DNA from 3 places in the Xanthobacter sediminis genome. Region 2 is predicted to be linked to each of the others. Evidence: predicted binding sites of a transcription regulator. Region 2 holds the regulator's gene; each other region holds the start of a gene.
The links. The regulator LexA, encoded in region 2, represses DNA repair genes until DNA is damaged. The targets are predictions, from matches to a motif close to TGTTCNNNNTGTGTTCNG.
Positions count from the first base shown of each region.

Region 1 (7,318 bases), on a different contig from region 2:
CGCGCCGTCGCGCCCCCACTCCAGGAGTTCCCTCCAGGCGGCATTGTCGTCGCCGCCCACGGCCATGAAGGCGGGGGCGATGTCGAGGATGAGGCCCATGCCCCGGCGGCGCAGGGCTGTCGCGAGGCGCCGCAACGCCTCCTCCCCGCCGAGGCGGGGGGCGATGGCGTCATGGTCCACCACCCCGCCGGGCAGGCCGGGGCGGCTCGCCAGCACGGGCGAGGCGGCAAGGTGGCTGAGGCCGAGATCGGCGAAATGGTCCACGAGGCCCACCGCCGCGTCCAGCGGGAAGCCCTGGTCGAAGCGGAGGCGGACGATGCCGCGCGGCGTGCTCATGCCAAGCCTCCCGCATGCGGGAGGGACGGGCATTTGGCCGGCTTCAGGCGCGTTGCGCCGCAGATCCGGGGGGCGTGCCGCGCGTGCCCAGCCGCGGCGCGGGGGCGCTTCCGGCCGGCGCAGGCGGGTTCGTCCAGCAAGGGCCGGCTATCCGTGCGGTGGAGGGTGGGGAAACCGGCTGCGCACGCGGCTGCCGCGCGGCATGCTTCGCCACCCGGCGCCATCAATGACGGCGTGGCGACACCGCGAAACCCTGGACCCCTCACCGTTCCGCCCCCTCGCCTCGGTGGTCCGGCTGCCCGTCCCACCCGCGCCGTCTCCTGTCCCGGCCCGTCGCGAGCTTAGTGGCTTTTCGACCCGCGTTGAATCGCGAAAGCGGCCGGCCCGGCGCGACATGGACTCGTTCTTAACGGCGACGGCCGCCGGAGCTGTCTCCGGCGGCCGTCCATGTTTCCCGCTGCGTCTCCGGCCTGGGTCCGGAGGCGCGCTGCGCGACCTCAGTGGCCGAAGGCCTTCACCACGTCCTCGGTGACCTTCTTGGCGTCGCCGAACAGCATCATGGTGTTGTCGCGGAAGAACAGCTCGTTCTCCACGCCGGCATAGCCGGCCGACATGCCGCGCTTGATGAAGAGCACGGTCTTGGCCTTTTCCACGTCCAGCACGGGCATGCCGTAGATGGGCGATTGCGGGTCGGTCTTGGCCGAGGGGTTGGTGACGTCATTGGCGCCGATGACGAAGGCGACGTCGGCCTGAGCGAACTCGGAGTTGATGTCCTCCAGCTCGAACACCTCGTCGTAGGGCACCTGCGCCTCGGCGAGCAGCACGTTCATGTGGCCGGGCATGCGGCCCGCCACCGGGTGGATGGCGTACTTCACCTCCACGCCTTCCTCCTTCAGGAACTCAGCCATCTCGCGCAGGGCGTGCTGGGCCTGGGCCACCGCCATGCCGTAGCCGGGCACGATGATGACCTTCTCGGCGTTGCGCATGATGTAGGCCGCGTCGTCCGCCGAGCCCTGCTTCACCGGCCGGTCGTCACCCTTGCCGCCCGCGCCGGCCGCGGCGGAATCACCGCCGAAGCCGCCGAGGATGACCGAGATGAAGGACCGGTTCATGCCCTTGCACATGATGTAGCTGAGGATGGCGCCCGAGGAGCCCACCAGCGCGCCGGTGATGATGAGTGCGGTGTTGCCCAGGGTGAAGCCGATGCCGGCCGCCGCCCAGCCCGAGTAGGAGTTCAGCATCGACACCACCACCGGCATGTCTGCGCCGCCGATGGGGATGATGAGCAGGCCGCCGAGCACCAGCGACAGGATGGTGATGATCCAGAACAGCGCGATCGAGCCGGTGTTCACGAACGCGATGACGAGGATGATCAGCAGCAGGCCGAGGCCGCCGTTGATGAAGTGGCGCATCGGCAGGATGATCGGCTTGCCGCTCATGTTGCCGTTGAGCTTGGCGAAGGCGATCAGCGAGCCGGTGAAGGTGATGGCGCCGATGGCCACGCCCAGCGACATCTCGATGAGGCTCGCCCCGTGCAGGTGGCCGGGATCGCCGATGCCGAAGGCGCGCGGCGCGTAGAGCGCCGCCGCCGCCACCAGCACCGCCGCGAGGCCGACCAGCGAGTGGAAAGCCGCGACCAGCTGCGGCATGGCGGTCATGGCGATGCGCTTGGCCACCACGGCGCCGATGCCGCCGCCGATGCCGATGCCGGCGATCACCAGCACCCAGCCCACCGCGTCCGCCGGGGGCTGGAGCGCCAGGGTGGTGAGCACGGCGATGGCCATGCCCGCCATGCCGAACAGATTGCCCCGCCGCGAGGTGGTGGGGTGCGAGAGGCCGCGCAGCGCCAGGATGAAAAGGACGCCCGCGACAAGGTAGAGCGCGGCCGCGATATTGATGTTCATATCGTGGGCCTCACTTCTTCTTCGAGTACATGGCGAGCATGCGGCTGGTCACCATGAACCCGCCGAAGATGTTCACCGATGCGAGGATGAGGGCGATGAAGCCGAAGATGCGCGCCCACCAGGCGTGCGAGGCATCGCCCACGGTGGTCACGCCCACGGCGAGCAGGGCGCCCACCACGATCACGGAGGAGATGGCGTTGGTGACGCTCATGAGCGGGGTGTGGAGCGCCGGGGTCACCGACCACACCACGTAATAGCCCACGAACACCGCCAGCACGAAGATGGACAGGCGGAACACGAACGGGTCGATGGCCCCGCCGGTGGCGGCGCTGGCCGCCGCGCCGAGGGCGGTGGCCGCCTGGTCGGCGTAGATCTGGGCCGCTTCGGCGGCCTGGCGGGCGATCTCGGCAGCGGCGCGCGCCTGGACTGCGGCATCTGCCGCGGCTTGGGCTGTCACGGGATTCATCACGCGGCTCCCTCGGTCTTCGGGATGAAGTTCGGATGCACGACGGCGCCGTCGCGGGTGAGCAGGGTGGCCTTCACCAGCTCGTCGTCCCACTTGACCGCCAGCGTCTTGGCCGACTTGTCCACCATGGTCTCAAAGAAGTTGTAGAGGTTCTTCGCGTAAAGCGGAGAGGCGGAAGCCGCGAGCCGGCCCGGCACGTTGTGATGACCGATGATCTTCACGCCGCCGATTTCCACCACCTGCCCGGCGACGGAGCCTTCCACGTTTCCGCCGCGCTCCACCGCGAGGTCCACCACCACCGAGCCGGGGCGCATGGAGGCCACCATCTCAGCGCTCAGCAGGCGCGGCGCAGGCCGGCCGGGAATGAGCGCCGTGGTCACCACGACGTCCTGCTTCTTGATGTGCTCGGCCACCAGCGCCGCCTGCTTGGCCTGGTATTCGGCGGACATGGGCTTGGCGTAGCCGGTGGCGCTTTCGGCCTGCTTGAACTCCTCGTCCTCCACCGCGATGAACTTGGCGCCCAGCGAGGCCACCTGGTCCTTGGAGGCGGGCCGCACGTCGGTGGCGGTCACGATCGCCCCGAGGCGGCGCGCGGTGGCGATGGCCTGCAGGCCCGCCACGCCGGCGCCCATGACAAACACGCGGCCCGCGGGAACGGTGCCGGCGGCGGTCATCATCTGCGGGAAGGCGCGCCCGAACTCGTAGGAGGCGTCGATGATGGCACGATAGCCCGCGAGATTGGCCTGGGAGGAGAGCACGTCCATCACCTGGGCGCGGGTGATGCGGGGCATCAGCTCCATGGCGAAGGCGCTGATGCCGGCCTTCGCCATGGCCGCGAGCGCGGCCTCATGGCCGTGCGGGTCCATGATGGCGAGCACGATGGTGCCCGGTGTATACAACGAAAGTTCGGCTTCCTCGGGACGCCGCACTTTGAGTACCACTTGAGCACCGGACAGGGCGTCGGCCGTCGATGCGGCAATGGTGGCGCCGGCCGCGACGTATTCGGCATCGAGGATGCCGGATTTGAGGCCCGCGCCGCTCTCGACGGCGACATCGCCACCGAGGGCCACGAGACGCTTCACCGTATCCGGGGTTGCACCAACCCTCGGCTCGCCGAGGTCAGCCTCGGCGACGACAGCGATTTTCATCTGAGATGTCTCCAGTGCTCCGGGCTTTTCAAAGGCTCAGAGGAGGAAGATCCACATAAGGACGAGCACGGCGGCGACCGTCGCGGTTGCCCATTTGGCGAGCGCCGTGAATAGAGCATATGAACGCAGGTGCTCGGCAAAGTTATTGCCGTTGGCGGTGGCGTGCTCGATCGTCGCATGTTCCGCCATTTTATTCTCCCTGAGCGCACAGCCTCTACGGGCTTTAACGGAGCCTCCGACATCTGGCAACCGCTGTCGGAAGCGTACTTCAGCGTACAATGGAGTAACGCTTTCCGCCAAGGCGCGATCAGCCCCGGAAGCGGCTTTTCGTTTCACTGTTCTTGTTTTGTTCGTGGCGTGGTGTTAGCGTTTGATTCATGAACATCGATGCGCCCCAGCTCGTACTTACGCCTGCCCCGCCTCCCGAGGCTGAGGGCGCGTCGCGTCGGCGTGGCACGCGGCGCGCATTGGCCGAAAAAGGGGCGGCGCCGATCCTGCCGGCGGCGGCCAAGCCCCGGCCGTCGGGAAGGACCTCCGCCAAGCGTGTCACGGGTCGCCTGGGCGAGGATAAGGCCGAAGTCGCGCGCGTGTCCGCCGAGGCCTCCCGGATCGCGACGGCGGATGGGGGCGGGGTGGGCCAGCCGGCTGCGCCCGCTGCCTCCGCCCGCGTCGAGGCGCAGGTGGAAGAGGGGCGGCGGCGGGGCCGGGGCGCGGTCTCCAATGCAGCCGGGCGGTTCGAGCCGGCGGCGCGGGTGCGCTTCGACGACGGCTGGCAGCAGCTGGAAGACCTGCCCCCCTTCCGCACCGAGGTGACCGAGGAGCGCGCCCGCACCGTCATCACCCGCAACCAGTCACCGGACGTCGGCTTCGACCGCTCCATCAATCCATACCGCGGCTGCGAGCATGGCTGCGTCTACTGCTTCGCGCGGCCCACCCACGCCTATCACGGCCTGTCGGCGGGGCTCGATTTCGAGACCAAGCTATTCGTGAAGCCCGACGCGCCGGAGCTGCTGGCGCGGGAGCTCTCGCACCCCGGCTACCAGCCGCGGACCATCGCCATGGGCACCAACACCGACCCCTACCAGCCCATAGAGAGGCAATACCAGGTCACGCGCCGCATCCTGGAGGTTCTGCGTGACTTCGGCCATCCGGTGGCCATCGTCACCAAGTCAGGGCTGGTGGCGCGCGATATCGACATCCTCGCGTCCATGGCGGAGAAGGGACTGGCGAAGGTGGCGGTGTCGCTCACCACGCTCGATCCGCACCTCTCGCGCATCATGGAGCCGCGCGCCGCGAGCCCGCAGCGCCGGCTCGGCACCATTCAGCGGCTGAGCGAGGCGGGCATCCCCACGGCGGTGATGACGGCGCCGCTCGTTCCCGCCCTCAACGACATGGAGCTGGAGCGCCTGCTCGACGCCGCCAAGGCCGCCGGCGCGCGGGAGGCGGGCTACGTGCTGCTGCGCCTGCCGCTGGAGGTGGCGGACCTGTTCCGCGAATGGCTCGTCACCCATTTCCCGGACAAGGCCCGCCACGTGCTGGCCCTGCTCCAGCAGATGCGCGGCGGCAAGGACTATGATTCCACCTTTGGCGGCCGCATGCGCGGGGAAGGGCCCTATGCCTGGACCCTCGGCCGCCGCTTCGAGATCGCCGCGCGCCGGCTCGGGCTCGACGGGCGCCGCGCCAAGCTCTCCACCGCCCATTTTCGCCGGCCGAAGCCGATGGGCGAGCAGCTCTCCCTGTTCGATTGAGGATCCGTATGTCGCCTGACGTACCCTTCCGCCTGCATCTGGTGACCCTCGGCGTCGCCGATCTCGCCCGCGCCTGCGCCTTCTATGCCGGCATGGGGCTGGAGCGGCGGGACGCGGCGGCAACTGGGGTTGCCTTCTTCCTCGCTGGCCACGTGGTGCTCAGCCTCTATCCGCGCGACAGGCTGGCGGAGGATGCTGCCCTCGATGCGGGCGGGGAACTTCCGGCTTTCCGGGGCCACACCCTGGCTTGCAACGTCGCCGAAGCGGAGGCGGTGGCGACCGTGATCGCGCGGGCGGTGGCGGCCGGCGGCAAATGCGTGAAGCCGGCGCAACCGGTGTTCTGGGGCGGCACGAGCGGGTATTTCGCCGATCCGGACGGCCATCTGTGGGAAGTGGCGCACAATCCCTTCTTTCCGTTCGACGGAGAGGGGCGGTTGACGGTGCCGCGCTGAGGCGCCGTTCGGTGGGATTGGCGCGAAAATTGCTTGTGGTGTGGTCGTGAGGCGATGCCCCGGCGCGCCCGCCGCTCGCCGGCCGGGTGTGCCCGGGTGCTCCGCCAGTCCCTTCAAGGCGCTGCCGGGCGCCGGAACAGAGGCCGCGTGATGCCGCTCTACGGCTTTCATTGTCAGGATTGCAACACGGACAGCGAACTGCTGGTCGGCTTCTCCGACACCCCAGTGTGTCCGAAGTGCGGGGGCCGGAAGCTCGATCGCCTGATGTCGCGCATCGCTCCCGAGGCGAAGCTGAAGGCCGCCGCCAAGATCTGGCGCAAGCAGGCCGAGCGGGAGGGGAACCTCAGCAATTTCAACAAGGCCGAGCGGGGCACCTGATCCGCGCGGGCATGGCGCCGCCGGGGAGGCGCGCTCATGGCGCCGGGGAGGCGCGCTCATGGCGCCGCGCCCCGGGGCAGGCTTGCCGGCCGCCGCGCGACCCGGCGTCCCAAGCGGGCGGGCATGGACGGCGGCGCCGTCTCCTTCTAGAAGGCCGGGGAACCCCGGTTCGCCGCCGCTTCGCGCCCGGCCGCCGGGAGGGGCGTAGCGCGGAGGAGCGAAGTTGGCGCAGGACATGGTGCGGGAAGAGCACCGCCGAAGCCTCGGTACCGCCGCGCTGCATGGCCTCGGCTTCCTCATTCTCACCGCGCTGCTGACGGTGCTGATCGTCGTGCAGCAGCGTGCGGCGGGGGCTTACACGGCCGAGTTCTCCGCCACCGGCCCCGAGGAGGCGGGCCACGTGGTGACCGGGCTCATGGTCGCCGACTACCTTGCTGCGGGCCTGCCCGCGCCGGTCGCTTTCATCGGCGACTATGGCCTGCACTTTCCGCGCGTGGTGCTCGGCCTCTTCCCGCCCCTGTTCTACCTGCTCGAAGGCCTGTGGCTGACCCTGCTGGAGCCATCGACTCCCGCGGTGCTGCTCCTGCCCGCCGCCCTGGCCGCCCTGCTGGTGGCGAGCGCGGGGTGGGCGGCGGCGCGGCGCCTTGGCCCCCTGCCAGGGGTGGCCGTGGGCGCGGTGCTCATGGCGCTGCCGCCCCTGCGCGAGGCGACGCTGGTGGTGGGGCTCGATCTGCCGCTGGCCCTGCTCACGCTGTGGGCGGGCCTCGCCTATGCCGGCTTCCTCCATCGCCCGGACCGGGGTCGCGCTCTGCTTTTCGGTGTGCTGGCAGCCGCCGCGATCCTCACAAAGCTGACGGGTGTCGCCCTGCTGCTGCTGCCGCCGCTC
Region 1 covers NZ_JBAFWH010000010.1:114,108-121,425, reverse strand. The annotation lists gene treY (malto-oligosyltrehalose synthase) at 1-336, opposite strand, end outside; gene V5F61_RS14615 (NAD(P)(+) transhydrogenase (Re/Si-specific) subunit beta) at 834-2,240, opposite strand; gene V5F61_RS14610 (proton-translocating transhydrogenase family protein) at 2,251-2,706, opposite strand; gene V5F61_RS14605 (Re/Si-specific NAD(P)(+) transhydrogenase subunit alpha) at 2,706-3,854, opposite strand; gene V5F61_RS14600 (aa3-type cytochrome c oxidase subunit IV) at 3,891-4,043, opposite strand; gene V5F61_RS14595 (PA0069 family radical SAM protein) at 4,487-5,602, shown strand; gene V5F61_RS14590 (VOC family protein) at 5,611-6,054, shown strand; gene V5F61_RS14585 (FmdB family zinc ribbon protein) at 6,205-6,432, shown strand; gene V5F61_RS14580 (hypothetical protein) at 6,656-7,318, shown strand, end outside.
Region 1: a site for LexA is predicted at 4,191-4,208, ahead of V5F61_RS14595 (PA0069 family radical SAM protein). Genes of this name have one in related genera too.

Region 2 (7,318 bases):
GCCCGCCTTGCGAAGGGTGAAGGTCAACCGTCCCGCGTCCACCACCCGGCTCTCAAGAACGGCGCCGGTCTCCTGGGCCACATGTGGAATATCGATCACCGCCATGGGGTCCGTGCAGGTCACCACCAGCCGGGCGCCCGGCGGCAGGGCCGAAAGGGCCTTGCGCGTGCGCAGGGCCGGCAACGGGCACTTCAACCCCATCAGGTCCAGCGCCACGGGCTCGGCCTCGGGCGCCGGCCTGCGCAGGCGGATCATCGCGCCTGGTCCTTCAGCCGCGCGAGGCTCTCCTCGCGGCCGAGCACGGCGAGCACGTCGAAGACGGGGGGCGAGGTGGTCTTGCCGGTGAGGGCGGCGCGCAGGGGCTGCGCCACGGCGCCGAGCTTCACGCCCGCCTGCTCGGCATAGGCGCGTACCACCGCCTCGGTGGCGGCCGCGCTCCACTCGGCGGCTTCCAGCAGCGGCAAGAGACGGCCGAGGTGCGCGCGGCCTTCCTCGGTGAGCAGGGCGCCCGCCTTCTCCTCCATGGGCAGCGGGCGCTCAGCGAAGATGAACTCGGCGTTGTCGAGCAGCTCCACCAGCGTCTTCGCACGCTCCTTCAGGCTGGGCATGGCGGCGGCGAGCTGGGCGCGGCGCTCCGGCGTCATGCGGGCGAGCCGGCGGGCGGCGTCGGGCAGGTGCGGCACCAGCGCCTCGACCGCGGCGAGAAGCTCGGCGTCGGAGGAGCCGCGCATGTACTGGCCGTTGAGGCTCTCCAGCTTCTGGAAATCGAACCGGGCGGCGGAGCGGCCCACCTTGTCGAGGTCAAAGTAGCGGACCATGTCCTCGGTGGAGAACACTTCCTGGTCGCCATGGCTCCAGCCCAGGCGCACGAGGTAGTTGCGCAGCGCCGCCGGCAGGTAGCCCATGTCGCGGTAGGCATCCACGCCGAGCGCGCCGTGGCGCTTGGAGAGCTTGGCGCCGTCCGGCCCGTGGATGAGCGGGATGTGCGCCATGCGCGGCACCTCCCAGCCGAGGGCGCGGTAGATCTGGGTCTGGCGGGCGGCGTTGGTCAGGTGGTCGTCGCCGCGGATGATGTTGGTCACACCCATGTCGTGGTCGTCCACCACCACCGCGAGCATATAGGTGGGCGTGCCATCCGAGCGCAGCAGCACGAGGTCGTCGAGGTCCTTGTTGGGGAAGGTGACGGTGCCCTGCACCATGTCCTCGATCACCGTCTCGCCCTCGCGCGGCGCCTTCAGGCGGATCACAGGAGCGCGGCCTTTCGGCGCCTCGGAGGGGTCGCGGTCGCGCCAGCGGCCGTCATAGCGCGGCGGGCGGCCTTCCTTGCGGGCGAGTTCGCGCATTTCCTCCAGCTCTTCCGCCGAGGCGTAGCAGCGATAAGCATTGCCCTGCGCCAGCATGTCTTCCACCGCCTGGCGATGCCGCTCGGCGCGGGCGAACTGGTAGATGGGGTCTCCATCCCAGGTGATGCCGAGCCAGGAGAGCCCTTCCAGGATCGCGTCGATGGCCTCCTTGGTGGAGCGCTGGCGGTCGGTGTCCTCGATGCGCAGCAGCATCCGGCCGCCCTTGGCCTTGGCATAAAGCCAGTTGAACAGCGCCGTGCGGGCGCCGCCGATGTGCAGGAAGCCGGTGGGGGAGGGGGCGAAGCGGGTGACGATCTCGGACATGGCGCACTCGAACCTGGGGCACCCGCCGCCCAAGGGCGCCCCGTGGGGCGCGGGCGGCGGAAACGGGGCAGGGCGCGCCGCAGGCTCCGCGACGAGACGACCGTGGCGCGCGCGAGGCGCCCGTGTAGCATAGCCGCACCGCACAAGGAACATGCGCGCGGGGCGGAGCAATGCGGGCGGGGTCGGGGGATGGCGAGAGAGGCCATGGAGGCGGCGTGACGCCGCGCTCCCGTGCGCGCGCCATCGCCGTGCCCATCGGCGCGCGATCTGCGAGCCTGCGCGTCGAGCCATTGTGGCATGCATTCGCCGCGAGGTTCCGCGCCGATCTCGCAGTCGAGGCCGAATCCGGCCGCCTTGTCCTGTGGCTTCCGGTAGCCTTCACCACCGGCATCCTCGCTTATTTCGGAGCTGCCCACGAACCCTCACTCGCCGCGGCCCTGGCGCTGACGCTCGCGCTTGCCGCTGCGACATGGGCCGCGCGACGGCAGGCCGTGCTTTGCGCCATACTCGCCGGCCTGTGTGCCTTTTCCACCGGGTTTTCGGCCGGCTGCGTGCGCACCAGCCTCATGATGCATGAGGCGCTGGCGAGTCCGCCGGCCTTTCCGATCCGGCTCTCCGGCTATGTGGAGCGCGTGGAGCGGCGCGTGGGCAGTGATCGCATCTTGCTGCGGCTCGATCCGGGCCCGATCCGTGGCATTGAGGGTCCGCCGCCGCGCCTGGTGCGCCTGTCGCTGAAGCGCGGCAGCGCACCCGAGGTGGGGGCGCACATCACACAGCTCGTCCGGCTGCTGCCGCCTCTCGGCCCGGCCATGGCCGGGGCGCACGACTTCGGCCGAGCGACATGGTTCCAGGGCATCGACGCCGTGGGCTTCGGGCTCGGGCCACCGAAGCTTAGCCCGGCACCGGTGGAAATTCCCATCCAGGTCCGGCTCTCGGCCCTGGTCGGCGATATCCGCGCCGCCCTTGGTGCACGCATCCGCGCCGTGCTCCACGGCACGCCGGCGGAGATCGCTGTGGCACTGGTCGCCGGGGACCGCTCGGCGATTCTCCCGCAGGTGGAGGAGAGCATGCGTGTGTCGGGCCTCACCCACGTCCTCTCCATCTCGGGTCTCCATATGGCGCTCGTGGCCGGCACCCTGTTCGCGTTGGCGCGGGGCGTGCTTGCGCTGGTGCCGGCTTTGGCGCTGGGTTGGCCCATCAAGGCCACCGCTGCGCTGCTCGCGATCTCGGGTAGCGCCTTCTACCTCGTGCTGTCCGGAAACGACGTTCCGGCGCAGCGCTCGTTTGTGATGACGGGCCTGGTGCTTGCAGGTGTTCTCGCCGGACGCAGGGCGCTCACCCTGCGAACCATCGCCGTGGCCGCCGTGGTGGTCCTGGGCCTCACGCCGGAAGCCGCCCTGGATCCGGGACCGCAGATGTCCTTCGCCGCCACGCTGGCTCTGGTGGCCGCCTATGAGCGGTTGCAGCCCCTGCGCGCCTTGCCCCGGCCCGAGGGCCTGCCTGCGCGCATTCTCATGCTGCCTTTGGTGTTCGTCGCCGGCACCGTGGTGACCGCGCTGGTGGCCGGCTTCGCGAGCGGGCCTTACGGCGCTTTCCATTTCCAGCGCTTCGCACCGTATGGAGTGCTCGCAAATCTCGTCGCGATGCCCGCCGTTTCGCTGCTCGTCATGCCCTTCGGCCTTCTCGGCGTGCTGCTCATGCCGTTCGGATGGGATGGGCTGGCATGGCCGGTGATGGGAGCCGGCATCGAGATCATGGTGGCGGTGTCCGACCGGGTCGCGGCGTTGCCTGGAGCCGATGCGCGAATCTACACCGTGAACACGGCGGCCCTTCTTTGGTTCACAATGGCGCTGCTCGCGCTCTGTCTGCTGCGCGGGCTGCCGAGTCTCCTCGCAGTGCCTGCGCTGGCTGTCGCGATCCTGGTGTCGGGCGCGCCACCCGCGCCGGATGTGTTGGTGGCGCCCAACGCTGCAGCCGTGGCCGTGCGCAGCGCCGATGGGCGCCTGTCGGTCATCGGCGCGAAAGGCCAGAAAATGATGGTGGAGCAGTGGCTCGCGCAAGAGGGCGCGCGGCGCACCGTGAACGGCACAGCCCTCGAAGCCGGTTTCACCTGCGATCCCCTGGGCTGCGTGGCCCCCCTGCCGGGAGGCGGAACGCTCGCGGTCTCCCGCAAGCCCGAGGGCCTTGCGGCAGATTGCCTGAACGCGAAGATCGTGGTGACGCAGGAAGCTCCGCCCCGTGGCTGCCCCGCCCGTGTGCTGACGCCGAAGGAGCTGGAGCGCACCGGCACGATTGCCTTCTTTCTGGAGCAGGGAGCTCTGCGCGAGCAGCCCGCCCGTGATCCGGCGGTCCACCGCCCCTGGATGCCGCCGCCGGCTGCTCCCCGAATGCCGGAAGGGAGGAGCAGGGGCGCCGAGGTCGACGACGCAGCCAGCGAATGAGCATCCCCTCAATCGCCGCCCACAGCCGTGCTCGAAGGCGACATCCTGTGGCTTCTGGAGGCCGCCTGGCCATGTCCCTGGCAGGAGGCCGGAGGAGGGTTCGCCCGCGACGGCCCGGGCCTGGTGAACGCGGCCTCAAGATATCAGTATCGCCGCATGAGCCCCACGAGCCTGCCCTGGATGCGCACGCGATCCGGCCCGAATATGCGCGTTTCATAGGCGGGGTTCGCGGCTTCCAGCGCAATGGAGGCGCCCTTCTTGCGCAGGCGCTTCAAGGTGGCCTCCTCCTCGTCCACCAGGGCGACGACGATGTCTCCCGTGTCCGCGCTGTCACACTTGCGGATCAGCACCGTGTCGCCGTCCAGGATGCCGGCCTCGATCATGCTGTCGCCGCGCACCTCAAGGGCGAAATGCTCGCCCTGGCCGAGCATCTCCGGCGGTACGTTCAAGGTGGCGCTGCGGCTTTGAATGGCCGAGATGGGGGTGCCCGCGGCGATGCGGCCCATGACCGGCACCACGACGCTCTGGCCGGTTTCCTCCTCGTCGTCGGCCGGGGGGCGCACCTTACCGAGGCTCCCCTCGATCACGGAGGGCGAAAAGCCGCGTCCGCCGCTGCGCTGGGTGGCGAGGCCCGGGGCGACGCTGTCCGGCAGCCGCACGACCTCCAGCGCCCGCGCCCGGTTGGGCAGGCGGCGGATGAAGCCGCGTTCCTCCAGAGCGGTGATGAGACGGTGGATGCCGGACTTGGACCGCAGGTCCAGTGCTTCCTTCATCTCATCGAAGGACGGGGGCACCCCCGTCTCCTTCAGTCGCTCATGGATGAAGCGAAGCAGATCATATTGCTTGCGCGTCAGCATCTCACCCCCCGTTTCCGGTGCTGCCGGCCAACTGCGGCGCGGGTCGTCATCCCTCCGAAAGCGGGAAGACCGCCTGCGGCAGCGTCGCAAATAATGCGAAACAAATCATGAACAGCTTCTATCTGTTCCTTTTGTGTTCCGCAAGGGTGAAGATGTGGTTAACGGTAGCCTAATCGTGGAACGGAATGATCTCGCAGGGATCGCCCGCCTTGGCCGCCGCTGCGAACGGTGCGCGGACCAGCAGGCAGTCGGCCGAGGAAAGTACGCTCAGCATGGCGCTGTCCTGCGATACGGCTGGCGTCACGCGGATGGAACCGTCGGCATCGTGCTCCATGTGGGCACGCATGAAGTCTCGCCGCTGGTCATTGGCGGGCACGTCCACGGCGAGGCGCGCCGGCGCGGTGTGCACGCCCGCGGCCACATCGCCTTGCAGGGCGCGGACCAGGGGCTCAAGGAACAGCAGCGCGCAGACGTGGGAGGAGACCGGATTACCGGGCAGGCCAAGCACGCGGACTGCGCCACGGCTGCCGTACATCAGCGGCTTGCCAGGCCTGAGCGCGATCTTGTGCACATAGAGATCCACGCCCTCGGCGCGCAGGGCCGGCGCCATGAGGTCGTGGTCCCCCACGGAGGCGCCGCCGGAGGACACCACCAGGTCGAAGGCGCCGCTCAATGCCCGCGCGACGATGGCGCGAATGTGGGCGAGGTCGTCGCCCACGAGGCCGAGGTCGGTGACCTCGGCGCCGGCCTGGGTGGCGAGGGCGGCGAGCCCGAAGGCGTTGGAAACCACGATTTCCCCCGGCGCGCCAGTTCCGCGGCCGGGCAGCACCAGCTCGTCGCCGGTCTGGATGAGGGCGACGCGGGGCCGGCGCGCCACCGGGAGGAAGGCATGGTCCATGGCCGCGGCGAGCATGATGTCGCGGCTGGTGAGGCGCCGGCCGGCCGTGAGGCCCGGCGCGCCTTCCTGGAAATCACACCCACGCTTGCGCACGTTGCGCAGGGCGGCCGTGGGCGCCGTGGTGGCCACGCGATCACCCTCGCGGGTGGTGTTTTCCTGGATCACCACCGTGTCGGCCCCCTCGGGAACCACTGCGCCGGTGAAGATACGCACGGCCTCCCCCGCGCCGACGCTGCCGCCGAAGGGACGGCCGGCGGCGGATTCGCCGATGACCGTGAGGGACGCGGGTGTCCGCGCGATGTCAGCGCCGCGCACGGCATAACCGTCCATGGCCGACATGTCGGCTGGCGGCTGCGTGCGGCGGGCGATCAGATCCGCGGCCAGGACGCGGCCGGCGGCCACCTCCACCGGCACGTCCTCCACTGAGAGGGTGGTGACCTCGTGGGTCACGCGGCTCATGGCCTCCTCAACGCTCATCAGCGCCATGGCGCGCTTCCTCTCTTCTGCAGGGGCGGGGTTCAGCCTTCGGTCTGCCACAGGCCGCTGCGCCCGCCGGATTTCTCCAACAGCCGCACGCCTTCTATGCGCATGCCGCGATCCACGGCCTTGGCCATGTCATAGACGGTGAGGCACGCGACCGAAACGGCGGTGAGCGCCTCCATCTCGACGCCGGTCTGGCCGGAGGTCTTCACCCGCGCTGTGACGACGAGGCCGGGCAGGGCGGGATCGGGTGCGATCGCCACCTCGACCTTCGAGAGCATCAAAGGATGGCACAGCGGCACGAGCTCATGGGTGCGCTTGGCGGCCATGATGCCGGCGATGCGGGCGACGCCCATCACATCGCCTTTCTTGGCATTGCCGGCGAGGATCATGTCGAGCGTGGCGGGCGCCATGGAAACGCGGCCCTCGGCCACCGCCTCGCGGGTCGTGACCGCCTTTTCGGAGACGTCCACCATGCGCGCCGCGCCCTGGTCGTCGAGATGGGTCAGGCTCGCCATCGGGGCGCCGCTCTCCGGAATCGCTTTCGGGAGCGGAAAGATGGGGCCGGCGGGCGGGCGTGTCCACCTCCCGGGCGCCGGAAGGCTCCTCCCTCGGCGGGAGGAGCGTGGCCGTGCGTCAGTGCAGGCGGGTCCAGGTCTGCGTCTTGCAGAGCGGCGCCATCACGCAGCCCTTCAACTTCAGCGTGTTGTCGCCGTCGAGGGTGATGGTGCCGGAATAGGTCTTGCCGTCCTCGGCATTGTAGATGCTGCCACCGGTCCATTCGGTGGGGCCGCCGGAAAAGCCGGTGAGGATGGTGAGGCCCTTCAGCGCGCGACCGCGCAGGCCGGCGTCGGTGTTGTGGACATCCTTCAGGGCCGGGTCCGCCTTCAGCCCCTCGGAGGCGACGAGTCGGCCACACAGGCTCGCCCCACACTTGGAAATTTCCACCTGACCGCCGCGCGTGGGCGTCTGCCA
Region 2 covers NZ_JBAFWH010000006.1:244,969-252,286, reverse strand. The annotation lists gene V5F61_RS10685 (sulfurtransferase TusA family protein) at 1-255, opposite strand, end outside; gene gltX (glutamate--tRNA ligase) at 252-1,667, opposite strand; gene V5F61_RS10675 (ComEC/Rec2 family competence protein) at 1,883-4,108, shown strand; gene lexA (transcriptional repressor LexA) at 4,252-4,965, opposite strand; gene V5F61_RS10665 (molybdopterin molybdotransferase MoeA) at 5,135-6,349, opposite strand; gene moaC (cyclic pyranopterin monophosphate synthase MoaC) at 6,382-6,861, opposite strand; gene V5F61_RS10655 (DUF2147 domain-containing protein) at 6,980-7,318, opposite strand, start outside.

Region 3 (7,318 bases), on a different contig from region 2:
GTGATGTTCGATTATATCGAGGGCCGCGTCATCAAGGCTGGCGTGCGCGACTGGATCCGCTTCTCCTCGGTGATCCGCTGGATCGATTACGACAAGGACGCCGACGACTTCACTGTGACCGTGCATGACATGGTCAACGACCGGGTCTACAAGGAGCGCTTCGACCACGTGGTGTGCGCCTCCGGCCACTTCTCCAGCCCGAACACGCCGGAATTCCCCGGCTTCGAGCATTTCAGCGGCCGTATCGTTCACGCCCACGACTTCCGCGACGCGCGCGAATTTGCCGGCAAGGACGTGCTGCTGGTGGGCGCGTCCTATTCGGCCGAAGACATCGGCTCCCAGTGCTGGAAGTATGGCGCGAAGTCCATCACCACCGCCTTCCGCACCGCGCCCATGGGCTTCAAGTGGCCCGGGAACTGGGAAGAAAAGCCCGCGCTGGTGAAGGTGGATGGCAAGACTGCCTACTTCAAGGATGGCACCACCAAGGATGTGGATGCCATTGTCCTGTGCACCGGCTACAAGCACTATTTCCCGTTCCTGCCCGACGACCTGCGCCTGAAGACCGCGAACCGCCTCGCGACAAACGACCTCTACAAGGGCGTGGTCTACGTCCACAATCCGAAGATGTTCTATCTCGGAATGCAGGACCAATGGTTCACCTTCAACATGTTCGACGCACAGGCCTGGTATGTGCGCGACATCATCCTTGGCCGCATCACCGTGCCCGCCGACAAGGAAGTGCTCCTTGCCGACGTGGCCGAGCGCGTGGCCCGCGAGGATGCCTCGGGAGAGGTGAAGTACGCCATCAAGTATCAGGGCGACTATGTGAAGGAGCTGATCGCCGACACCGACTATCCCAGCTTCAACGTGGACGGAGCCTGCGAAGCCTTCTTCGAGTGGAAGAAGCACAAGGTGGAAGACATCATGGGCTTCCGCAATAACTCCTACCGCTCGCTCATCACCGGCACCATGGCGCCGGTGCACCACACCCCCTGGAAGGACGCCCTGGACGATTCCATGGAGGCGTACCTGAAGAACTGACGGCACCGGCCTCGGTCCCCAGCCGAGGCCGGACGGATGTTTCCAAGAGCCCCGCGAGCCCGCTCGCGGGGCTTTCGCATGAGCGGCGCATTCTCTTGAGGCATCAATAGTCCGTGCGCCCCGGGCACGCGCCCAGACAGCGAGCCCGGCTGCGGGCAGGGCGTGCTTGAGGGCGGCGTGCACCTGCCGCAGATGTAAGATCGTGGCGAGCTCGAGGTGCTTTCCCTCCGCGTCACCGAGGTCCGGAACTGCGGTGATTTCCCGCGGGCCGGGGCGGACGCTTGATATTGGGATGCGAAATGCCGACCGACCGAACGGCACATCCTGCCGCTTGCCTGATGCAGAGCCACCAAGAGCCTCCGCCCCGGGCGCGCTGCTGAGAAAATACGTCGGCCAGCTTCAGGGGACGCATCGGCAAGGGACCAATCCGCGCATGTGCACGCCTTGGACGTCCCGCACGGCGTTCTTATTTGTCACGAAGGAATGGTGCGGGCGGTCGGACTCGAACCGACATATCCGTAAGGACGGCGGATTTTGAGTCCGCTGCGTCTACCAGTTCCGCCACGCCCGCACTCTTGCCGCTGAGGGGCCGAGGCGTTTTGCGCCTGTCGACCTTCGTTGGCCCGAACCTTTTCCTTCACCACCTGCGACCTGTTGAAACATGCCGTTTCCAACCCGTCGCGGGCGAGCCGCGCATCCACCGGTCCTGCCGCGCCTGCATTGTCGCGCCGCGCGGAAGCTGCGCCGGGCTCCTATACGATACCCCGCGGCTGATCGCCAGCCCGCTTTCCCGTCGGCGGTGCGGCGAAGCTCTCGGCGGGGTGCTCGTGTCTGCTTTTGGGTGGGGTCCGTCCCGCTCGGTGCGCAGCCGCGCGCTACATTCGTGCGCGGGCGTCGGCGAGGGTCTGGGAGGGGTATTCGCCGAACTTGTCGGAATAATATCTGGAGAAATTGCCGAGGTTGGAGAAGCCGAAAGCCAGCGCTGCATCGGTTACCGTGGTCTTCTCGTCGGCCGCGAGCAGCAGGGCGCGGGCAGCGGTCAGCCGCTCGTTCCGGATCCAGGTGACGGGAGTGCAGCCGAAGCGCTTCTGGAAGGCGTATTGCAAGGTGCGCGTGGACAGGCCGCTGATGCGCTCCAGGTCCGTCATGCTGATGCGGCCGCCGAGATTGGCGAGGATGTACTCGCACGCCAGGTCCAGGCCGGCGTCGATGCCGCTGCGGGTGACGGAGGGCATGGCCTCGGCGAAGAGGCGCTCACGCAACAGCATCGCGCAAATGGTGCGGTAGAGGGTGTCGTCGACCGCCAGCGCGGCGGCGGCTACGGGATTCATGCTGCAGGCATCAAAGGCCCGGCAGGCGCTGCGCAGCAGGAGATCGAAGTTCATGGGCCCCGCCGCGAGCGGCAGGATGCTGGGCCGCTGGAGGTCGAGCCCTGCCTCGTCGTCGCGCAGCATGGCGCGGGCGGTCGAAAGCAGGCGCGGTTTTTCCAGGACCGCGACGACGATGGAGCGGGAGCGGCCTGTGCCGATGCGCTCTCCTTCAGGGGCGAGAAGCGCCGTACGCATGGGGTCGCACCGGACCCGCTCGCCGTTGACCACGGACTCGATGGCGCCGCCATCCACCGGCATGAAGAACGAGAATTCGTCGGAATCGACGCGGGTGCGGATGGGCGTATGCGCGAGGGCTGTGACCCGCATGCCGTTGACCGTGACAGAAGACTGCTGCGTGGCGAAGGCCGAGGGGTCGTCGAGCGCATCATATTCGGCGCTCCAGCCCAGGGCGTGCTGCACCTGTTCCTGCATCTGCAGGACGGAGCGGATCCGGACTCTCTCCCTGTTCCCGAAGAGGAGGGGAGGGAGGGGGGGCTCGACTCTGGGCGTCATGTTCCGCCGCCATGCTGTGCGTACTTCTCGCTCCGATCGCGCGGAAGGAGAGGGGTTCGTGTTATCTCGACTTCAGGACGCAGTAAATTACGATCTCGACACGCGAAATGCCGCCTGTCCGGTGCGCGTCCGCCGTCTGCGCGGTGGTAGCTGGCGCTGCCATCGTATCTCCTCCGCCCCGGCGATCAATGGCCGCGTTGGGGTGGCTCGCCCGCACCATTCCGAGCAGGCAGGCATGCGCTCCGGTCGGTGTCAGGCTGCGGCACGTGGGCGCTCGGCGGCGGCCCGGTAGGCCAGCGCTTCCGCGAGATGGCGCCGGCCCACGCCGTCCGCGCCATCGAGATCCGCCAGGGTGCGCGCCACCTTCAATACGCGGTGATAGCCGCGGGCGGTGAGGCGCATGGCGTCGGCGGCGTCGCGCAGCAGGGCGGCACCGGCGGCATCCGGCTGGGCCACGGCTTCGAGCAGCGGGCCGGATGCCTCCGCATTGGTCCGCACGTCCGGCCGGCCGAGGGCGGCGTAGCGCTCCGCCTGCAGTTGCCGCGCCAGCGCTACCCGCGCCGCCACCTCCCGCGAGCCTTCCGCCGGTGCGGGAAGAACAAGGTCGGCGGCGCTTACGGCCGGCACTTCCAGGTGGATGTCGATGCGGTCGAGGAAGGGGCCGGAAAGGCGGGCCTGGTATTCGTCCGCGCAGCGCGGGCCGCGCTTGCAGGTGTAGCCGGGCTCTCCGGCATGGCCGCAGCGGCAGGGGTTCATGGCGGCGACGAGCTGGAACCGGGCGGGGTAGGTGACCCGGTTGTTGGCCCGGGCGATCAGCACCTCGCCCGTTTCCAGCGGCTGGCGCAGGGAATCGAGCACCTGGGGCGAGAATTCCGGCAGTTCATCGAGGAAGAGGACGCCGTTGTGGGCAAGGGAGACCTCGCCGGGCCGGGCCTTGGCGCCGCCGCCCACCATCGCCGCCATGCTGGCGGAATGGTGCGGGGCGCGGAACGGGCGCCGGCTGACCAGCCCGCCGTCCCCGATGGCGCCGGCCACCGAGGCGATCATGGAGACATCCAGCATCTCCACCGGCGCGAGCGGCGGCAGGATGGAAGGCAGGCGCTGCGCCAGCATGGACTTGCCCGCACCCGGCGGGCCGATGAACAGGAGATTGTGGCCGCCGGCGGCGGCCACCTCGATGGCCCGCTTGGCGGTCTCCTGGCCCTTCACGTCCCGAAGGTCGAGGGCGGCGGGGCCGTCCGTGCGCATGAGCGGCTCGGGCCGGGCGAGGGCCTGGCGCCCGCTCATGTGGTTGGCGAGCTCGAGCAGAGTGGCGGGGGCGAGAATCTCCATCTCGGGGCTGGCCCAGGCGGCCTCGGCTCCGCAGGGTGCTGGGCACACCAGCCCGTGGCCGCGTGCATTGGCGCCGATGGCCGCCGGCAGCACCCCGGCCACGGCGGCGATGGTGCCGTCGAGCGCCAGTTCGCCCACCACCGTGAAGCCCGCCAGCGCATCGGCCGGAATGGCGCCGATGGCGGCCATGAGCCCGAGCGCGATGGGAAGGTCGTAGTGGGAGCCTTCCTTCGGCAGGTCGGCGGGGGCGAGATTGATGGTGATGCGCCGGGCCGGCAGCGCGAGGCCGGAGGCGATCAGCGCCGCGCGCACCCGCTCCTTGGCCTCCGTCACGGCCTTATCCGGCAGGCCGACGATGGTGAAGGCGGGCAGGCCTGCCGCCACATGCACCTGCACATCCACGGGGCGCGCCTCCACCCCCTGGAACGCCACCGTCGCCACCCGCTGAATCACCGCTGCACCCCATGTTCAGCCGTAGATTGCAAATCCTATCGAACGGATGTGCCCGGAGCAAGAACGGAGTATGAACAAGGCGATCTCCGGCATGACGGCAGGGATGCGCGCGGAATTTCGCCGGCGCGCAGGCTTGTCGCGCACCGCATTGCCCGAGATGGGCCGAAAGGGTCTAGGATCGGGCCGGGACGAGAAGGCCCGCAGAGGAGGCCCGCAATGGCGGCGACACGTTTCCGGTTCGTGGTGGTCCTGCTCCTGTTCGCCATCACGGTGGTGAATTATGTCGACCGGGCGGCCATCTCTTACGCGATCCCGCTGATGGAGCAGGCGCTCGGGCTTTCCAAGCTGGACGCGGGCACCATTCTTGGCGCCTTCGGCATCGGCTATGCGTTGACAACCCTCCTCGGGGGCATCGCGGTGGACCGGTGGGGGGCGCGCGGCGTGCTGGCGGTGGCGGCGGTGTTGTGGAGCTTCTCCATCGGCCTCACCGGCGCGGCCACGGGCTTCGCCGCGCTCTATGCGGCGCGTGTGCTGCTGGGCGTGGCCGAGGGGCCGAACTTTCCCGCGCTGACGGGTGCCGTGAGCCGCTGGCTGCCGCCCCAGGAGCAGGCGAGCGCCCTGGGCTATGCGCTGGTGTCGGTGCCGCTGGCCCTTGCCATCGGCGGCCCCATCGTCACCCAGCTCCTGGCGCTGCTGGACTGGCGCTGGACCTTCGGCGTGCTGTTCCTGATCTCGGTGGTCTGGGTGCCGCTGTGGCTGGTGCTGTTCCGGAACGATCCCGCCGGTTCTCCCCATGTGAACGCGGAGGAGCTTGCGCACATTCGCGCGGGGGCGCCGGCTTCCGGCGCGCACGAGGCGGGCAGGCATGGCGCGGGCGCGCACGAGGCGCAGGATGCCCCTGTCGGCGGGCGCGGAATTGCGCGGCTGCTGCTGACCAATCCCACCCTGCTGGTGAACTACTGGGCGTTTTTCGTCTTCGGCTACTTCCTGTTTTTCTTCATGACCTGGCTGCCGAGCTACCTGCACCAGGTCTACGGGCTCGATCTCACCACGGTCGGCGCCTTCACGGTGCTGCCGTGGCTGGCGGCGGCGGCGGTGCTGTGGGCGTTCGGCCACTGGTCGGACCACCTGCTGAAGACCACCGGGCGGCTCAGGGTGGCGCGCTCCTACCTCATCGCGGGCACGCAGCTGGTGGCGGCTGCGGCGGTGGTGCCGGTGGCGTTCGGCGTCAGCCTGCCGCTGGCTGTGGCCTGCATCACGGTGGCGGTGGCCGCCTCCATGGGCGCCAACGCGGCTTATTATGCGGTGAACGTGGACATCGTGCCGCAACGGGCGGCCACCGCCCTCGGCATCATGGACTTCGCTTTCGCCGTGGCGGGCTTCCTCGCGCCGGCGCTCACGGGCTGGGTGCTGCACCTGCGCGGCTCGTTCGATGACGGCTTCTGGCTGATGGCCGCCCTCGGCGCCTCCTCCGTGGTGCTGGTGCTCGCCTTCCACCACCCGGACCGGGACCGCGTGGCTGCCGCCTGAGGTTCCGTCTTCGGCCAGCGCCGGAGAGCGCTTGGGCACCGCGCAGGCTTGCGAAGGTGCCACCCGGCGGCAAACCGGATCTGCCGTTGCGGCAGGTTGCCCAAGGGTGCCGCGTTTGGCACTGGTGCTGAGGCAAGAGGGAGGACACGCCATGACCGAGGACACCCCGCGCGCCGCCAGTCTCGCGGACCTGGTGGCGCAGCAGTTCGGGCCGCAGGCTTCGGCCTATGTGGCGAGCGCCGTGCATGCGCAGGGGCCGGATCTCGCGGCCCTTTCCGCCCTCCTGGAGCGCGAGCGGCCCGAAAGGTTGCTCGATCTCGGCTGTGGCGGCGGCCATGTGAGCTTCACCGCCGCGCCGTTCGTCAGGGAGGCGGTGGCCTATGACCTTTCCGGCGCCATGCTCGAGGCGGTGTCGGCGGAGGCGTCGCGCCGCGGGCTCGGCAATATCGCCACCGCGCGCGGCGTGGCAGAGGCGCTGCCCTTCGCCGACGGGAGCTTCGATGCCGTGGCCTCGCGCTACAGCGCCCACCACTGGCGCAGCCTGCACGGCGGCCTCAGCGAGGCGCGCCGCGTGTTGAAGGCCGGCGGCCGGGCGGTGTTCATGGACGTGGCGGCGCCGGTCTGGGCGGTGGCCGACACCTTCCTCCAGGCGGTGGAGCTGCTGCGTGATCCCTCCCACGGGCGAGACTTCTCACGGCCCGAATGGGCGGCGCACCTCGCCGCCGCCGGCTTCGTGGTGGAGGAGGCGCGCGAGCACCGGCTCAGGCTGGAGTTCTCCTCCTGGGTGGCGCGCATCCGCACCAGCGCGCTGCATGTGGATGCGATCCGCAGCCTCCAGCAGGGGGCGAGCGCGGATGTGGCTCGCCATTTCGAGATCGAGCCCGACGGCAGCTTCACCGTGGATACGCTGACCCTGGTGGCGCGGGCGGCCTGAGGCGTCCCGCACGCCGGCAGGGCGTCAGTCGGGCTTGGAGGCGAGGATCTCCCCGCTCATGGGGTCGATCTTCGCTTCGGTCCGCGCGCCCCCGCGGTCGGTGAGGTCGGCCTCGTAGCCGCTGGCCTCGGTCTCGATCTTGCGC
Region 3 covers NZ_JBAFWH010000013.1:83,045-90,362, reverse strand. The annotation lists gene V5F61_RS16750 (NAD(P)-binding domain-containing protein) at 1-1,041, shown strand, start outside; tRNA gene V5F61_RS16745 (tRNA-Leu) at 1,526-1,612, opposite strand; gene V5F61_RS16740 (helix-turn-helix domain-containing protein) at 1,917-2,831, opposite strand; gene V5F61_RS16735 (YifB family Mg chelatase-like AAA ATPase) at 3,177-4,709, opposite strand; gene V5F61_RS16730 (MFS transporter) at 4,926-6,239, shown strand; gene V5F61_RS16725 (class I SAM-dependent methyltransferase) at 6,391-7,173, shown strand; gene V5F61_RS16720 (PepSY domain-containing protein) at 7,198-7,318, opposite strand, start outside.
Region 3: a site for LexA is predicted at 4,769-4,786, ahead of V5F61_RS16735 (YifB family Mg chelatase-like AAA ATPase). Genes of this name have one in related genera too.